2 regions of the Microbacterium sp. NPDC058062 genome follow, and region 1 is predicted to be linked to the other one. Evidence: predicted binding sites of a transcription regulator. Region 1 holds the regulator's gene; the other holds the start of a gene.

Region 1 (8,238 bases):
CTCGGGGCCGCGCAGTCGCGCATCGGGGTCGCCGGGCTCGACGGCGAGGTCGATGACGGACAGCTCACCGCCGATGCTCTCGTGGAGCCCCGCCACGACTTCGGGCGACAGGAAGCTCGGCTCCCACGGGATCCCCTGGCCGATCGCCCACACGGCGGGACGCCGGATGACGAACTCGGTCTCGGACGCCGGGTCGACCACGATGAGGTCGGTGTCGTCGGCCGCAGCAGACAGGGCGGTGCGGACGCCGTCGGCCGGAACCGGCCGGGCCGCGGCATCCCATCGCCTCATGGCATCGACCGACGTGAACACGGGCAGCACGCGACGGCCGTCGGGAGCGGCCACCGTGACGATGGAGAGCTCCTGCGTCTTGTCGACCTCGAGGCCGTGCGCCCCGATGCCGTGGTCGCCCTTCTCGGCGACGAGCGGGATCAGCAGGCGCGCCGCCCGGTAGGCGTCGACGACCTCACGCTCACCGCCCGTTCCCGCGCGGAACGCGGTGAGCGCGGCGAGCAGCGCCGGATCGGCCGAGCCGTCGTCGGAGGAGTGCGGGTTCGCCTGGAAGCTGCGACCCTCCCACGGCACGCCGGCGGAGTCGCCGCCGTGCGCGTGGCCGTGGTGGCCGTGGGGGTCAGTGTCCGGCGACATCCAGCGCCTCGGCGAGCGTGAAGGCTCCGGCATACAGCGCCTTGCCCACGATCGCGCCCTCGACGCCGAGCGGGACGAGGTCGCGCAGTGCCGCGATGTCGTCGAGGCTCGACACGCCGCCCGAGGCGACGATCGGCTTCGGGGTGCGCGTGGTCAGCTCGCGCAGGAGATCGAGGTTCGGGCCCTTGAGGGTGCCGTCCTTCGTGACGTCGGTGACGACGTAGCGGCTGCAGCCGGCCGCTTCGAGGCGGTCGAGCACCGTCCACAGGTCGCCGCCCTCGCGCGTCCAGCCGCGCGCGGCGAGCGTCGTGCCGCGCACGTCCAGGCCCACGGCGATCGCGTCGCCGTAGCGGCCGATGACATCAGCGGCCCACTCGGGGTTCTCGAGCGCCGCGGTGCCGAGGTTGATGCGCGACGCGCCGCTCTCGAGTGCCGCCTCGAGCGTGCGGTCATCGCGGATGCCGCCCGAGAGCTCGACCTGCACGCCGCGGACCTGCTTGATGACCTTGCGGAGCACGCCGGCGTTGCTGCCACGACCGAACGCGGCGTCGAGGTCGACGAGGTGGATCCACTCGGCACCCTGCCGCGCGAAGTCGAGGGCTGCGTCGACGGGGTCGCCGTAGCTGGTCTCGGTGCCGGCCTCGCCCTGCGTCAGGCGGACGGCCTTGCCGTCGGCGACATCGACGGCGGGCAGGAGGACGAGCTTGGGTGTGGACGCGAAATCGTTCATGGATCCTGACTCAGACGTGGGGAAGCTGTGGGGCGGATCACGGAAGCACGCGCTCCCGCAGACGGCACGGTCTCAGAGGGTAGCCCCGCCGAGGCCGTCGATCCAATTCGTGAGAAGACGGATGCCGGCATCCCCGGACTTCTCCGGGTGGAACTGCGTGGCCGACAGCGGCCCGTTCTCGACCGCGGCGAGGAACGGCGTGCCGTACTCGCACCACGTCAGGACGGGCTCGGGGAACGGCGGCTGGACGTCGAGCAGCCACTTCTGCGCACCGAACGAGTGGACGAAGTAGAACCGCTCGTGCTCGATGCCCCGGAAGAGGCGCGAGCCCTCGCCCGGCTCGACGGTGTTCCAGCCCATGTGGGGCAGCACGGGGGCGTCGAGCTCGGTCACGACGCCCGGCCACTCCCCCATGCCCTCGGTGTCGACACCGCGCTCCACGCCGCGCTCGAAGAAGATCTGCATGCCGACGCACACGCCGAGCACCGGGCGGCCGCCGGCGAGCCGGCGTTCGATGAGCTCGTCGCCGCGGCTCGCGCGCAGCGCCTCGGCCACCGCGCGGAACGCGCCGACACCGGGCACGAAGAGCCCGTCGGCGTCCATGATCAGACCGCGATCGGAGGTCAGCCGCGCGTCGGCACCCGCCGCGATCAAGGCCTTGACCGCGGAGTGGACATTGCCCGAACCGTAGTCGAGGACGGCGACGAGCGGCTTCTCCCGCTCGGCGGGAGCGCTTTCGGTCACAGGGCGCCCTTCGTGCTCGGGATGCCCTCGACGAGCGGGTCCAGCGCCTTCGCCTGGCGGAACGCGCGGGCGAACGCCTTGTACTCCGCCTCGGCGATGTGGTGCGGGTCGCGCCCCGACAGCACGCGGACGTGCACGGTCAGTGCCGCGTTGAAAGAGACGGCCTCGAAGGTGTGTCGCACGAGCGAACCGGTGAAGTGGCCGCCGATGAGGTGGTGCTCGAAGCCGGCCGGCTCGCCGGTGTGCACCAGGTAGGGGCGGCCGCTGATGTCGACCACGGCCTGCGCGAGCGCCTCGTCGAGCGGCACCAGAGCGTCGCCGTAGCGCGAGATGCCCGACTTGTCGCCGAGGGCCTCGCGGATCGCCTGGCCGAGCACGATCGAGATGTCTTCGACGGTGTGGTGGGCGTCGATGTCGGTGTCACCCGACGCCCGCACCGTCAGGTCGGTGAGCGAGTGCTTCGCGAACGCGGTCAGGAGGTGGTCGAAGAACGGCACCGTGGTGTCGATGCGGCTGCGGCCGGTGCCGTCGAGATCGAGCTCCAGCTCGACCGTCGACTCACTCGTCGCCCGGCGCAGCGAGGCGGTACGTGGTGCGGCGCTCATGCCGCCGATCCTACCGAGGCGAGGGCGTCGAGGAATGCGGTGGTCTCGTCCGCGGTGCCCGCGGTGACCCGCAGGTGCGACGGGATGCCGACGTCGCGGATGAGCACGCCCTCGTCGTACAGGGCCTGCCAGGTGGCCGCCGGATCGGCCACGCCGCCGAACAGCACGAAGTTCGTCCAGGACTCGTGGGGCGTGTAGCCGAGCGCCTCGACCGTGGCCGAGATGCGGTCGCGCTGGGCGACGATCTCGTCGACCATGCCCAGCATGACCGGAGCATGACGCAGCGCTGCGGAAGCCGCCGCCTGAGTCAGCGCACTGAGGTGGTAGGGCAGACGCACGAGCCGCAGTGCGTCGATGAGGGCGGGATCGGCGGCCAGGTAGCCGACGCGCGCACCGGCGAACGCGAACGCCTTGCTCATGGTGCGCGAGACGACGAGTCGTTCGCGCCCGGGCAGCAGCGTCAGCGCGGAGCGCTCATCGTGCGGGGCGAACTCGAAGTACGCCTCGTCGACGATGACGATCCCGTCGGCGGCCTCGTACACGGCCTCCACGACGTCGAGACCGAGGGGCGTGCCGGTCGGGTTGTTCGGCGAGCAGAGGAAGACCACGTCGGGCGAGGCGTCGGCGATCTGGGATGCCGCGTCTTCGGCGTCGATCGTGAAGTCGGCCGATCGGGTGCCCGAGATCCATTCGGCGCCGGTGCCGCGCGTGAGCAGCGGGTACATCGAGTACGTCGGAGTGAAGCCGAAGGCGGTGCGACCCGGCCCCGCGAAGGCCTGCAGGATGTGCTGCAGCACCTCGTTCGAGCCGTTCGCGGCCCAGATCTGGTCGCGGGTGAGGCCGTGACCGAGATAGTCGGCGAAGCCCTCGCGCAGGGCGGTGAACTCGCGGTCGGGGTAGCGGTTGACGTCGCGCAGAGCGAGTGCGATCGAGTCGAGGATGTCGTCTGCGACCTCGGCCGGAACCGGATGCGTGTTCTCGTTGACGTTCAGGGCGACCGGAAGCGGTGCCTGCGGGGCGCCGTAGGGCTTCTGCCCCCGGAGGTCGGCGCGTAAGGGGAGATCTTCGAGACGTGCACTCACCCATCCCATGGTAGGCCCGCCCATCGGGCCCCTCTCGCCGCGTGACGTCGCGCGACGCGCCGCGCGATCAGTGGTCGTACGCCGCGGGGATCGCGAGGCGCTGGCCCGCCTGGACGAGGACGGTGTCGAGGGCGTTCAGCCGCACGAGCTCGTCGACCACGTCGCGCGGGTCGCGGTCGGGGGCGACCTCTTCGGCGATCGTCCACAGCGATTCGCCGGGCGCGACGGTGACGGTCGTGAACGAGCCGGCGGGAGCGCCCGAGTCGCGCGAGGCGAGCGCCGCGCCGCCGCCGAGCACCGCGACGCTCAGGGCGATCACGGCCGGAAGCGCGGCCAGCACGGCGAGCACACGACGACCGCGCACCGTCAACCGCAGACGCGTTGATCGCCCGGCCACGGCACGCGTGGCGCGCTGGGCTGCGGCACCGGCGGCGCGGGCCGGCGACGGAATGGACGTCGTGAAGTCGATCGCGGTCATGCTCGTCTCCTCCTGATGGGGAGAGATTCGCATTCTCCACTCGGCCGGGAGTGAAGAATGCGAACCTCTCTTCCGAAGCTATCTTCGAGTCTGTACGATGTCAATACCGGATTCCGACGTCGATCTCTCGAACGCGACACGCGGCGAGGTTGCCACCTCATCGCCTGGGATCCGGATACGGTTTCGATACGAGAACCCCACCACGGGCCTCCGACATTCGAAGAAACAGCGCTCGGCGGCCGAGCGCAGGACGGAGCCGGAAGATGAGCGACGCGGCCGGGCGAGAGAAGCCCCAGACCCGCCGGCGCAAGAGCCTGAGCGAGAAGCAGCTCGCGATCCTCGAGGTGATCCAGCGCTCGATCGCCCGCCACGGCTACCCGCCCAGCATGCGCGAGATCGGCGATGCGGTCGGCCTCAAGTCGCTGTCGAGCGTCACGCACCAGCTCAACCAGCTCGAGCTGAGCGGTTACCTGCGGCGCGACGCGGGCAAGACCCGCGCCATGGAGGTCCTCATCGACCTGCCCGGGACCGCCACCGAGAGCCCCGCCGACGCCGCTCCGTCGGTCGGCGACGCCGCGCTCGTGCCGCTGGTCGGCCGCATCGCCGCGGGCGTCCCCATCACGGCCGAGCAGCAGGTGGAGGAGATCTTCCCCCTCCCGCGCCAGCTCGTCGGCAAGGGCGACCTGTTCATGCTCAAGGTCTCCGGGGAGTCGATGATCGACGCCGCGATCTGCGACGGCGACTGGGTCGTGGTGCGATCGCAGGCCACCGCCGACAACGGCGACATCGTCGCCGCGATGCTCGACGGCGAGGCGACCGTGAAGACGTTCCGCCAGCGCGACGGCCACACCTGGCTCCTCCCCCGCAACTCGGCGTTCGAGCCGATCCTGGGCGACGACGCCAGCGTGCTCGGCAAGGTCGTCGCGGTGCTGCGCGCGGTCTGACGCCATTTCGCACGAATCGCGCGACGCCAGAGGTGGTGGGCAGTACGCGCGACGCGCTATAAGGGTGGAATGACCGCCGTCACGCCCTCGCCAGACGTTCCCGACCTCCAGGCCCGCCTGGACGCGCTCGAGGCCGAGAACGCCCTCCTCAGAGCGGGCGCCGCGCCCGCGCCGGCCACCGGCAGGGCGGCGAATCGCCCGGCAGGCAGCGGCTGGCGCGCGTTCTTCTCCGCGCTGTGCATCGTGATCGCGTCGATCCTCGTCCCGATCTCGATCGTCACCGCGTGGGCGCGGCTGGAGCTCGTCGACGAGGCCGCGTTCGTGCAGACGCTGGCTCCGCTCGCCGACGACCCCGCCGTGCAGCAGATGATCATCGACGAGACCGTCGAGGCCGTGCAAGCCCAGGTCGATTTCGAGGAGCTGACGGCCAACGTCTTCGACGGCATCGATCAGCTCGGGCTGCCGCCCCGCGCATCACAGGCCCTCAAGCTGCTGCAGGCACCGGCCGCGGAGGGACTCCAGAACCTCCTCACGCAGACCGTCACCCGCGTCGTCGAATCGGACGCCTTCGCCGATACATGGACGGCGACCACCCGCGCCGCCCACCGCGCCCTGACCGCCGCGGCGACGTCCGACGGCGGCGGCATCGTGGTGATGAACGACCAGGGCCTCGGCATCCAGCTCGGCGCGATCGTCGAGCGCGTCAAGCAGAACCTCATCGATCGCGGCGTCGGCATCGCGCAGCTGATCCCTGCCGTCGACAAGGTCATCATCATCGGCACCGGCGACACGCTCGTGACGATCCGCACCACGTACGCCCTCGCCACGGCGCTGGGCTGGTGGCTGCCGATCATCACGATCGGGCTCTTCGTGCTCGGCATCCTCATCGCGCGCCGCCGGAGCACGGCGGTGCTCGGCTCGGGCATCGGATTCGCGCTCGGCGGCGGTGCCCTGGCGATCGCGTTCGCCGTCGGCTACCCGGTCATCGGACAGACGGCGGCACAGCTCGGTCTCTCGGTCACAGCGCTCGACGTCGTCTACCAGAGCCTCGTCGGCGCGATGCAGCAGACCGCGTCCATCGCCGTGCTGCTCGGCGTCGTCATCGCGATCCTGGGCTGGTTCGCCGGCCGTTGGACGCCGGCCGTGCGCTCACGCCAGGCCGTTGCGAGCCTCAACGCGTCGGCACGACGGCAGCTGGCGAGTCACGGGTTCGGCACGGGACGCTTCGGCGCCTGGCTCTACCGCTACCGCACCCTGGTGCGCACGCTCATCATCGTCCTCGCGGTCATCTGGCTGTTCGCACTGCGACCGCTGTCGGCCGGCGACATCTTCCTCGTGCTCATCGTCGCGCTCGTCGTGACCTGGATCCTCGAGCTGCTGCAGGTCCGCCCCGACGAGGCGGTGGCGGTCGCGGAGTCCGTCGATGCCGAGGACGACGACGCCGACGGCACCGCCGACACCCTCGTCATCGACGCCGACACGGTGGTCATCGAAGACGAGAACGACACCGAGGTCATCCCCGACGCCGGGGATGCCTCGACCGACGCATCCGCGCCGGCCGAGGCATCCGGGAAGAAGCCGCGCGCCTAGAGGCTGACGCCGACACGCTCCCGCACGAGTCCGGTCGCCTCGACGAGATTCCGAAGCGAGGCGACCGTCTCGTCGTACCCCCGCGTCTTGAGCCCGCAGTCGGGGTTGACCCAGACGCGCCGCAGGGAGAGCTCGCCGACCGTGCGGTCCAGGAGGTCGGTGATCTCGTCGACCGAGGGCACGCGCGGCGAGTGGATGTCGTAGACGCCAGGGCCGATCCCGGCCGCGAAGCCCGACGCCCGGATGTCGCCGATCACTTCACCGCGGCTGCGGGCGGCCTCGATCGAGGTCACGTCGGCGTCGAGGGCCGCGATCGCGTCGATGACCACGTCGAACTCCGAGTAGCAGAGGTGGGTGTGCACCTGCGTCGCCGGCGCGGCCCCCGCGGTCGCGAGGCGGAACGAGCCGACCGACCACTCGAGGTAGGCGGGCTGGTCCGCCGCCTTGAGGGGAAGGAGCTCCCGCAGCGCCGGCTCGTCGACCTGGATGACGCGGATGCCCGCGCCCTCGAGGTCGGCGATCTCATCGCGCAGCGCCAGCGCCACCTGGTTCGCCGTCTCGCCGAGCGGCTGGTCGTCGCGGACGAACGACCACGCCAGGATCGTCACCGGCCCGGTCAGCATGCCCTTCATGGGCTTGTCGGTGAGCGACTGCGCGAACGTCGACCACGCGACCGTGATCGCCGTCGGCCGTGACACGTCGCCCCACAGGATCGACGGCCGCGTCGCACGCGAGCCGTACGACTGCACCCAGCCGTTCTCGGTCACCGCGAAGCCGTCGAGGTTCTCGGCGAAGTACTGCACCATGTCGTTGCGCTCGGCCTCGCCGTGCACGAGGACGTCGAGGCCGATGTCCTCCTGGAGCGTCACGACGCGCGCGATCTCGTCGCGCAGGAACCGCTGGTACTCGTCGGCACCGAGCTCCCCGCGACCGTGACGAGCCCGCGCCCGGCGGATGTCGCCGGTCTGCGGGAACGACCCGATCGTGGTGGTGGGCAGCACGGGCAGCGCGAGCTCTGCATCCTGCGCCGCGACGCGGGCGTCGTAGTCGCCGCGCTCGAAGTCACCGGCGTCCAGCACCGCGGCCCGCTCGCGCACGGCGCCGTCGCGCACCCCGGGCGCGCTGCGACGGTCCGCGAGGGCGGCGGATGCCTCGGCCAGCGGCTCGGCGATGGCCTCGCGACCCTCGACCAGGCCGGTGGCGAGCGTCACCACCTGCGCGACCTTCTGGTCGGCGAACGCGAGCCACGACGCCAGCCGCGGGTCGAGCGCGGACTCGTCGGCGACGTCGTGGGGCACGTGCTGGAGCGAGGTCGAGGTGCCCGCGCTGATCTCCGACGCGCCCACGGCGCTCAGCGCCTGCAGGCGCTCCCACGCGGCGTCGAGGTCACCGCGCCAGACGTTCCGTCCGTCGACGA
Region 2 (8,238 bases), on a different contig from region 1:
CGCGCGGCGGCAGCGGCGCGCGGCAACTGGAACCTCGAGGGGTGCACGCTCGTCGTGACCCTCGAGCCCTGTGTGATGTGCGCGGGCGCCGTGCTCCAGTCGCGCATCTCGCGGCTCGTCTTCGGCGCCTGGGACGAGAAGGCCGGCGCCGCGGGCTCGGTGTACGACGTCGTGCGCGACCGGCGCCTGCCCTATCGGGCAGAGGTCGTCGCGGGCGTGCGCGAGGACGCAGCATCCGCTCTCCTGCGCAGCTTCTTCGACGCGCGCCGCTGATACGGGGGACAGCCCCGCGGGTTTACTCGAGCCACGGTGATGTTCACGGCGCGTCGGCTGTCAGTCGGGCGCGTCGTCGTCAGAACGGAGCCTCGGCGGTCAGCCGCTCTTCGAGATCGGGACGTGGCGACGGTCGCACCGTGAAGGTCGGGACCTTTCGTTCGGGGCGCACGACGTAGCGGCGTCCGGTGGGAGACGTCCAGGCCACCGCTCCGCCGGAGCCTTCGATCTGCCGGACCTGCCAGTCGGTGTTGTCTTTGACGAGGTGATGCCCTTTGCAGAACGGCAGGGTGTTGTCGAGGCAGGTCTCGCCGTCGTCGGCCCACCGGATCTGGTGGTCGATCTCGCATCGGGAGGCGGGCATCGAGCAGCCCGGGCCCATACATCGGTCGGCGCGCCATCTGACAAGCCGCTTCAAGGGTGCGGGCGGTGGATAGCTGTCGCGGCCGACGGAGAGCACCATTCCGGTCTCGGGGTGGGTGAGCACCCGCATCCACCGGCTGTCGCCGCCGCAGAGTTCGCGCGCCTTCGACAGTGGGATCGGGCCGACGCCTTCCACCACCGGCGGGTCGCCGGCGACGGCGTACTCGTCGTCGAGCAGGGCGAGCACCGGGACGGTGACGACGATCTGCGCGCGGACGCCGGACGCCGCCGCAGGCAGGTGGTCGCTAGCGCCGTCGACGAGCAGGTCGGTCGCGACGTCGGCGCGCAGCTGGTCGAGGGTGCGGGTCTCGCCGTCGACGCGTGCGATCGCCTTCGCCATCTGGGTGAGACGGCCGTGGATCGCGTGGATCTCGACCTCGGGCGCGAAGATCCACAGCCCGGCCATGCCATCCTGCCCCCGCTCGACGACGATCCGCCGCGCTCGGATCGCGTGCTGGTGCCGCTCCTCCAGGGTCGTCGCCTGGGCGGTCTCGATCAGAGTGCGCAGCGCCCGCCTGAACGTGCCCACCGGTTCCGATTCGGCCAGCGGAACCGCGCGTTCGAGCAGCCTCTCCCGCAGCTCCGGCGGCGCCTCGTCGAGAAGATCGGCGATGATCTCGGCGTGCTTCTCAGTGATGCGCCCCGCGCCGAGGGCGTCGAGTGCGGGCCGGTAGCGCCGCACCAAGGCTTCGGCCTGAACGATCAGTCGGCCGGCGGCGTACTCGGTGACGCGCATCGCGGACGCCAGCTCAAGCCGGATCGACCGCTCCACGATGTCGCGCACTCCATCGCCCCGGCCGGTCGCCTCACGCAGCAATTCGCGCCGCATCGAGTCGATCCGCGTCAGCCGCTCGGCGGCGAAGACCGACATCATCGTCGCGGTCTCCACCACCAGATCCACTGCATCCGGGATCGGCGGGATGCGGTCCTCCGCGGTCTCGATTGCCCACACGCCGGCCTCGTTCTCGGGTGGAGGAGGCATCGGCGACATAGACTCAGCATAGAACAAATATTCGAATCTTACAATCATCACATTCGAGAACCGCACGGTCCGAACGCCGTGTCTCTCAGAAGCTCGCGACCGCGCCCCGACTCCTGCGCGAAGACGCTGCTCGCCGCTGATACGGGGGACAGCCCCGTGGGTTCGGGGGGACAGCACCCTGCTGGGCCGCTCGGCTGCGGGCCTAGCGTGACGGCCATGACCCGCCTCATCGAACCCGTCCGGACCGCGCCCGCCGTCGCACGGCCGGGAGGTGTCCGCTCCCGCATCGGCTGGACGTTCGTCCTGCTGACGGCGCTCGCGATCGTCGCGTACTCCGCCGTGCCGTACTTCACCGCGTCGCTGGCCGACCTCGCCGGGCAGGACGTAGGGCTCGCCCCGACCTACGCCGCCGTGCACCCGTTCGTCCAGGGAGCCCTCTACGTCCACATCGTCGGCGGGGCGACGGCGCTCGTCACCGGTCCGCTGCAGTTCTGGCGTGGCCTGCGCACCCGCGCCCCCCGCGTGCACCGCTGGATCGGTCGCGTGTACCTGGTCGCGGTGGGGATCGGCGCGGTCGGCGGCCTCATCATCGCGCCTTCGAGCCCCGCCGGCTATGTCGGGTTCTTCGGATTCGGCGCGCTCGCGGTGCTGTGGCTCATCACGGGTTGGCGGGCGTACCGTGCGATCCGCCGCCGCGACGTGCCCAGCCACCAGGCCTGGATGATCCGCAACTACGCGCTGACCTACTCCGGCGTCATGCTGCGCATCTGGCTGCCGCTGCTGCTGATGGCGCCGCTCGTGCTCGGGCAGCCGTGGGAACTCGACTCCGCCTTTACGAACGCCTACGCCGCGGTGCCGTTCCTCTGCTGGCTCCCGAACCTCGTCTTCGCCGAGTGGCTCATCCGCCGTCGCGGCCTGCCGTCGTACCGCCTGCCGGTCTGACGTCCGACGGGGCCAAACCCCTGAATCTGCGCCGGATCACGACGGCTGCCGGATGGCAACCCCCTCTCCATCCCTTCGCCGCCGTCGGAGGCTCGATGCATGAGCCACCACCCTGACGACATCAAGCAGCCTCTCGATCACCTGCCGCCCCAGGAAGAGCGGGACAAGGCGGTCGAGATCGAGGAGCCGAACTATCCGGGCGTCGACGGGTCAGCCGACTTCGGCTCCGTCAGCCCGGAGACCGCCGCCGAGCCGGAGCGGCCGGGGCGGCATGGCCTCGACAAGCCGCCGAGGAGCGGCGCCTGACGACGCCGTCCCAGACCATCCGCCGGAGGCCGTCTCCGCGCAGGGACTCGTGGGGATCGAAGAGCGCTCAGCCTTCACGGCGTCGCGTCACAGCCCACACGACGAGTCCGGCCGTGGCGCCGACCGCGATGCCGCCGAGGATCCCGAGGGTCCACCCCTGATCCACGGGTCGGTCCTCGACCGCCCATTCGCGGATCAGGTCCCGTGCGAGGTCGGCGGAGCCGATGGATGCCGCGGTGAACCCCGACTCGTACGTCGAGAAAGTCTGCGCGGCGCCCGTGTCGGCGTCGACCCATTGGAACTCGGCGCTGTTGTCTTCGGAGTAGGTCTGCAGCACGACGGTGTCGTCGTCGCGCCAGCCCAGGGCCGTCGCGTACTCGACGCCCGCGAGCGCGAGCATCGTCGTCGTGCCGGCCGGAAGTGCGGAGATCTGCAGCGTGGCGGAGCTGGTCAGCGTCCTGCCCGTGGGCTTCTCCACCCACACGGGCTCGTGGACGAGCGTCACCAGTCGGGTGCCGTCCGGTGACCACGCGTCGTCACCGAACGCCTGCCCCGTCAGTTCCGCGGGGAGTTCATGGATGCTGTGCCCCGCGGCATCCATCATCACGGCGCCCTGCGACGTCTGGGCGACGACGCGAGATCCATCGGGAGCCAGTGCCGCGGATGTCACTCCCTCCAGCGGGTACTCGAGCAGGTCGCCGCTCGACAGCTCGAGCAAGGCGAGTGTGCCGCTGAAGGCCGGGTCGGTGTACCGGCTCATCTCACCGTCGCCCAGCAGCACGAGGACGTGGTCGCCGTCGGAGGCGATGCTCAACGGGACGGCGCTGCGTCCGGCACCGATCGACACCTCTCGGTCGGTGCCGTCCACGAGGGAACGGACGAGGACGGAGCCGTGACCGTTCGCACCGGCGATCACCGCGAACGTGCCGTCGGCTGACAGCACCATGGCTGCGGGGTCGCCCTGGTCGGTCGGCACCGAGCGCTGCTCGGCGGCACCGAGGCGCCGGTATGTGCTGCCGTCGACGCCGAGTGCCACCGCCTGCGGGAAGTCCATGAACTCGACGCCGATGCCGTTCTGGTAGATCATCGTCGCCGGCATGCCGAGGTCGCCGTGCGAGACGAACCACGAGTAGGTGGCGACCTCCGCGGGAAACACGGGTGAGCTCGAAGGCGGCGGGGTCCGGGAGGCGATCAGCGCGGGAACGGCGACCGCAGCGAACCCGACCGCACCTGCGATCAGCGCAGGCAGGAGCGGCTTCCGCTTCTTCGGCCGCGGGGCGGCCGGTGGATCGGCCGCGACCGTCACCGTGGTCATCGCACCTCCTGCCTGCAAGCTAGCGGTGATGAGCCGTCGGCGGAACGACCGGCAAGTGAACGGCGAATTTCACCCTGGGTCGGGTGACCGGCGGGGCCTCCAGACGTGGTCGACACCGTTCAGAGTGCGCCGCTAGTGTTCCCGTGTGGACGAGGCGACGTCGCGAGATCGGCTGACGACAGCCGCGTCCGTCGCCCTCGTGTCGGCAACCGGCGCCGTGCTCGCATTGTGGGTCTACCACTCGCTCTGGGTGCAGAATTCCGGGACGCCGGCCGCACTGGACGCGCACGAGAACGCCGCCGTGTTCGCGTGGCTCGTCGGCTGGCTGCTGCTGATCGGTGTGGCGGGTGCGGCCGTCGTGCTGCTCGTGGGCGTGATCGGGCGGATCCGCGCCCGCAGGCTGCCCCTGATCGACATCGTCGCGCTCGGAGCCACGGCGGCTCTCACCACCGGGGCGATCTCACTGGCTCCGCTCTGGGCCACGACCTCGGGCTGAGCGTGGGCAGGCGGACGAGAACCACGAGCCGGGGTGCCGTTCGTCGATCTGAGCGCGACGCGAAGGCGTGCGCGGGGACGAGCCCCTCTGGCGCCCGCGTCGACCTGGGGCCACAATCGGCGGTTACGGGGCACAACTCACCGGGCGGTGCCGGACCCGATTGCGAGATCCTGCACCCTCACGAGGCAGGGGGTAATCACCGTGACCTATCGCATCAATGTCGGATACCGGCACCCGGCTGATCCGGCGGCCTTCGACGAGTACTACCGGAACACTCACATGCCCATCGCCGCTCGCATCCCCGGGCTGGTACGACTCAGCGCGGGTCGCACCGACTCGCTCGACGGGACCCCTCCGGAGTTCTACGTGATGGGCGAACTCCTCTTCGAGTCCAGGGACTCGGCGATGGCGGCCCTCGGCTCGCCGGAAGGGCAGGCCGCCGCAGCCGACATCGCCCGCTTCGCCGACGGGGGTTTCGTGATGCTCTTCAGCCCCGAGGAATGGGCCCTGCCCTGAACGTCATCGGGGGAGGTGGGGGAGCACCTCGCCGAGGTACTCGACGTGTGAGACGTCCTGCAGGTCCATGACCTGGAAGTAGACGCGCTGCGCGCCGATCGCCACGAGCCGCTCGACCTTCGCGACGATCTCGTCGCGGGTGCCGACGATGTTCACGTCGCCGCGCAGCTCGTCGACGGTGCGCCCGAGGTTCTCGGCACGCCGGTCGAGTTCGGACACGGATGCCCCGGCCAGCGTCGGCAGCGCCACCGAGAGTTTGAGCGAATCGGGGTCGCGACCGATGCGCTCGCACGCGGCGCGCACACCGGCGAACTTCTCCGCCGACTCCGCCTCGGACCGGAAGCCGATGTTGAACTCGGTCGCGAACCGCGCCGCGAGCTCGGGGGTGCGCTTGGGCCCGCCGCCACCCACGATGACGGGAACCCGGGACTGCACCGGCTTCGGCAGGGCCGGGGCATCCACCAGTCGGTAGTGCTCACCCGCGAAGCTGTAGGTCTCGTTGACCGGGGTCGACCACAGGCCGGTCACGATCGCGAGCTGCTCCTCGAGGAGCCCGAACCGCTTGGCCGGGAACGGGATGCCGTAGGCCTCGTGCTCGCGGCCGAACCACCCCGTGCCGAGGCCGAGCTCGGCACGGCCGCCCGACATCGCGTCGACCTGAGCCACCTGGATCGCCAGCAGCCCCGGAACGCGGTACGTCACCGACGACACGAGCGTGCCGAGGCGGATGCGGGAGGTCTCGCGGGCGAGTCCCGCCAGCGTGGTCCACGCGTCGGTGGGACCGGGAAGCCCGTCGCCGTCGCCCATGTGCAGGTAGTGGTCGGAGCGGAAGAAGCCGTCGAAGCCGAGACGCTCGGCCGCCTGCGCGAAGGCGAGCTGGTCGTCGTAGCTCGCGCCCTGCTGGGGCTCGGTGAAGATGCAGTATTCCATGGCGGTCGCTGAGCCTGTCGAGCAGTCAGTCGGCCGACTTGATGACGAACTCCGACGTGGGCGGCGTCGCGTCGTCGCCGGGCCGGTAGACGTCGGGCTCGAAGTAGATGATGCGCGCCGCCGGCACTGCCGCACGCACGCGCGCCTCGACGCGGTCGATGTCGGACGCGACGTGCACGAGCGGCGCATCCGATGCGAAGCCGAGCTTCGCCGCGACGAGCAGCTCGTCGGGACCGAGGTAGAGCGTCTTGATGTGGATGATCTTCTCGACTTCGGGGCCGTCGTTGATGGCGTCGACGATGCGGTCGTGGTCCGCATCCGTCGCGCCCTCGCCGACGAGGAGGCTCTTCGTCTCGATGCCGAGCGTGATGGCCACGAGGATCAGCAGCGTGCCGATCATGAGCGTGCCGATCGCGTCGAACACCGAGTTGTGCGTGATCACCGTCAGGCCGACGCCGAACAGTGCGAACACGAGGCCGGTGAGCGCCGCGATGTCTTCGAGCAGCACGACCGGGAGCTCGGGAGCCTTGGCGTGCCGCACGAACGAGACCCACGACTGGCCCTTCGCCCGGATGTGGTTGCTCTCCTTGACGGCCGTGCGCAGCGAGAACGACTCGAGCACGATCGCGACGACGAGCACCGTGATCGGGATCCACGCGTTCTCGAGCTCGTGCGGGTGCGTGAGCTTGTCGATGCCCTCGTAGATCGAGAAGAGGCCGCCGACCGAGAACAGGATGATCGAGACGACGAACGCGTAGACGTACCGCTCGCGGCCGTAGCCGAAGGGGTGCTCGCGGTCGGCCTTCTTCTTCGCCTGGCGCCCGCCGAGCATGAGCAGCAGCTGGTTGCCCGAATCGGCGACCGAGTGGATGGCCTCGGCGAGCATCGACGCCGAGCCCGACAGGAACCACGCGATGAACTTCGCCAGGGCGATGCCCATGTTCGCCAGGAACGCCGCGAGGATCGCCTTGCCGCCGCCGGAAGCACTCATGCCGATGAGTCTACGGATGCCGCGACCCGCGCTCCGCACCCCTTGCGCGACGGGGCCCGCCCTGTCTCAGTCGGACGAGCGCAGGATGATCGCCTCGGTCGGCGGGGCCGGATCGTGCGGGTGCCCGACGTACCCGATCACCTCGAGCAGCGCGTGGCGGAACTCGGCCGGCCGCTCCAGGTGCGGGGAGTGCCCTGTGCCCTCAAGCGCGATCTCGGTGACCTCGCCGCCCGCGTCGGAGTAGCGGGCCAGGACGTCGCGCGTCTGCGACACCATCTCCTGGGGCGGCGCGACGTCGTCGCCGGGCCAGCCGGGGACGATGCCGAGCTTTCCGAGGTGGTTGAAGTCGTAGAAGGACGCGTCCGACACGATCGCGTCGGCGGTGCCGTGGATCCACAGGATCGGCGGCTTCTCGGCGAGATCGACGATGCCCGACACGTCGAAGTGGCCGGGGGTCATGGTGTTGAGCACCCCGAGGTCGCCGGCGCCGAAGCCCGGCCAGTTCTCACTCGTCACCGTGTCGCCGGGGTAGTTGCCGGTCGCCGTCGAGGTCGTGAGCATCGACTCGACCCAGACGTCCTCGTTGTCGGTCTGATACCCGGGTGCGACGTAGCCGGAGCGGAAGACGTTGCGGGGCGAGGTCGGCGCCTCGTCCGTCTCGTCATGGTCGATCAGCCGCTGGACGAAGTCCGGGTTCGCACCGCCACCGCCGCAACCGGCGTCGTCATCGGTGAGGCGCGAGCCGTCGCGGCGGGTGCCGCCGAAACCGTACGGCGACACGGGCGCCTGGAGGGTGAGGCTGAGCGCGCCGTGGTCGAGCGCGTACTGCATCACGACGCCGCCCCCCATCGACCAGCCGACGAGGTGCGCACTCGCGATACCGAGAGCCTCGAGCGTCGCGCGCACGTCGTCGCTGAAGTCGCGGACCCCGCGCGTCGCGTCGATGGGTGCGTGCTCCGTTCCGCCGAAACCCCGCAGGTCGATCGCGAGAACCCGCAGGTCGTGGGGCAGGTCCTGCATCATCTCCTGCCAGAACAGCGACGACGACACGTTGCCGTGGATGA

What was found. The regulator LexA, encoded in region 1, represses DNA repair genes until DNA is damaged. The targets are predictions, from matches to a motif close to TCGAACANNTGTTCGA.
Region 2: a site for LexA is predicted at 1,698-1,713, ahead of ACFVSU_RS06130 (DUF222 domain-containing protein). Genes of this name have one in related genera too.

Annotation. Positions count from the first base shown of each region.
Region 1 covers NZ_JBHVSC010000006.1:285,537-293,774, reverse strand. The annotation lists gene ACFVSU_RS19605 (SseB family protein) at 1-648, opposite strand, end outside; gene priA (bifunctional 1-(5-phosphoribosyl)-5-((5-phosphoribosylamino)methylideneamino)imidazole-4-carboxamide isomerase/phosphoribosylanthranilate isomerase PriA) at 632-1,378, opposite strand; gene hisH (imidazole glycerol phosphate synthase subunit HisH) at 1,451-2,122, opposite strand; gene hisB (imidazoleglycerol-phosphate dehydratase HisB) at 2,119-2,727, opposite strand; gene ACFVSU_RS19585 (histidinol-phosphate transaminase) at 2,724-3,818, opposite strand; gene ACFVSU_RS19580 (LysM peptidoglycan-binding domain-containing protein) at 3,877-4,287, opposite strand; gene lexA (transcriptional repressor LexA) at 4,551-5,231, shown strand; gene ACFVSU_RS19570 (hypothetical protein) at 5,301-6,821, shown strand; gene metE (5-methyltetrahydropteroyltriglutamate--homocysteine S-methyltransferase) at 6,818-8,238, opposite strand, start outside.
Region 2 covers NZ_JBHVSC010000002.1:295,101-303,338, reverse strand. The annotation lists gene tadA (tRNA adenosine(34) deaminase TadA) at 1-273, shown strand, start outside; gene ACFVSU_RS06130 (DUF222 domain-containing protein) at 353-1,687, opposite strand; gene ACFVSU_RS06125 (DUF2306 domain-containing protein) at 1,895-2,620, shown strand; gene ACFVSU_RS06120 (hypothetical protein) at 2,720-2,926, shown strand; gene ACFVSU_RS06115 (hypothetical protein) at 2,994-4,241, opposite strand; gene ACFVSU_RS06110 (hypothetical protein) at 4,387-4,737, shown strand; gene ACFVSU_RS06105 (EthD family reductase) at 4,939-5,253, shown strand; gene ACFVSU_RS06100 (LLM class F420-dependent oxidoreductase) at 5,257-6,183, opposite strand; gene ACFVSU_RS06095 (cation diffusion facilitator family transporter) at 6,209-7,174, opposite strand; gene ACFVSU_RS06090 (alpha/beta fold hydrolase) at 7,241-8,238, opposite strand, start outside.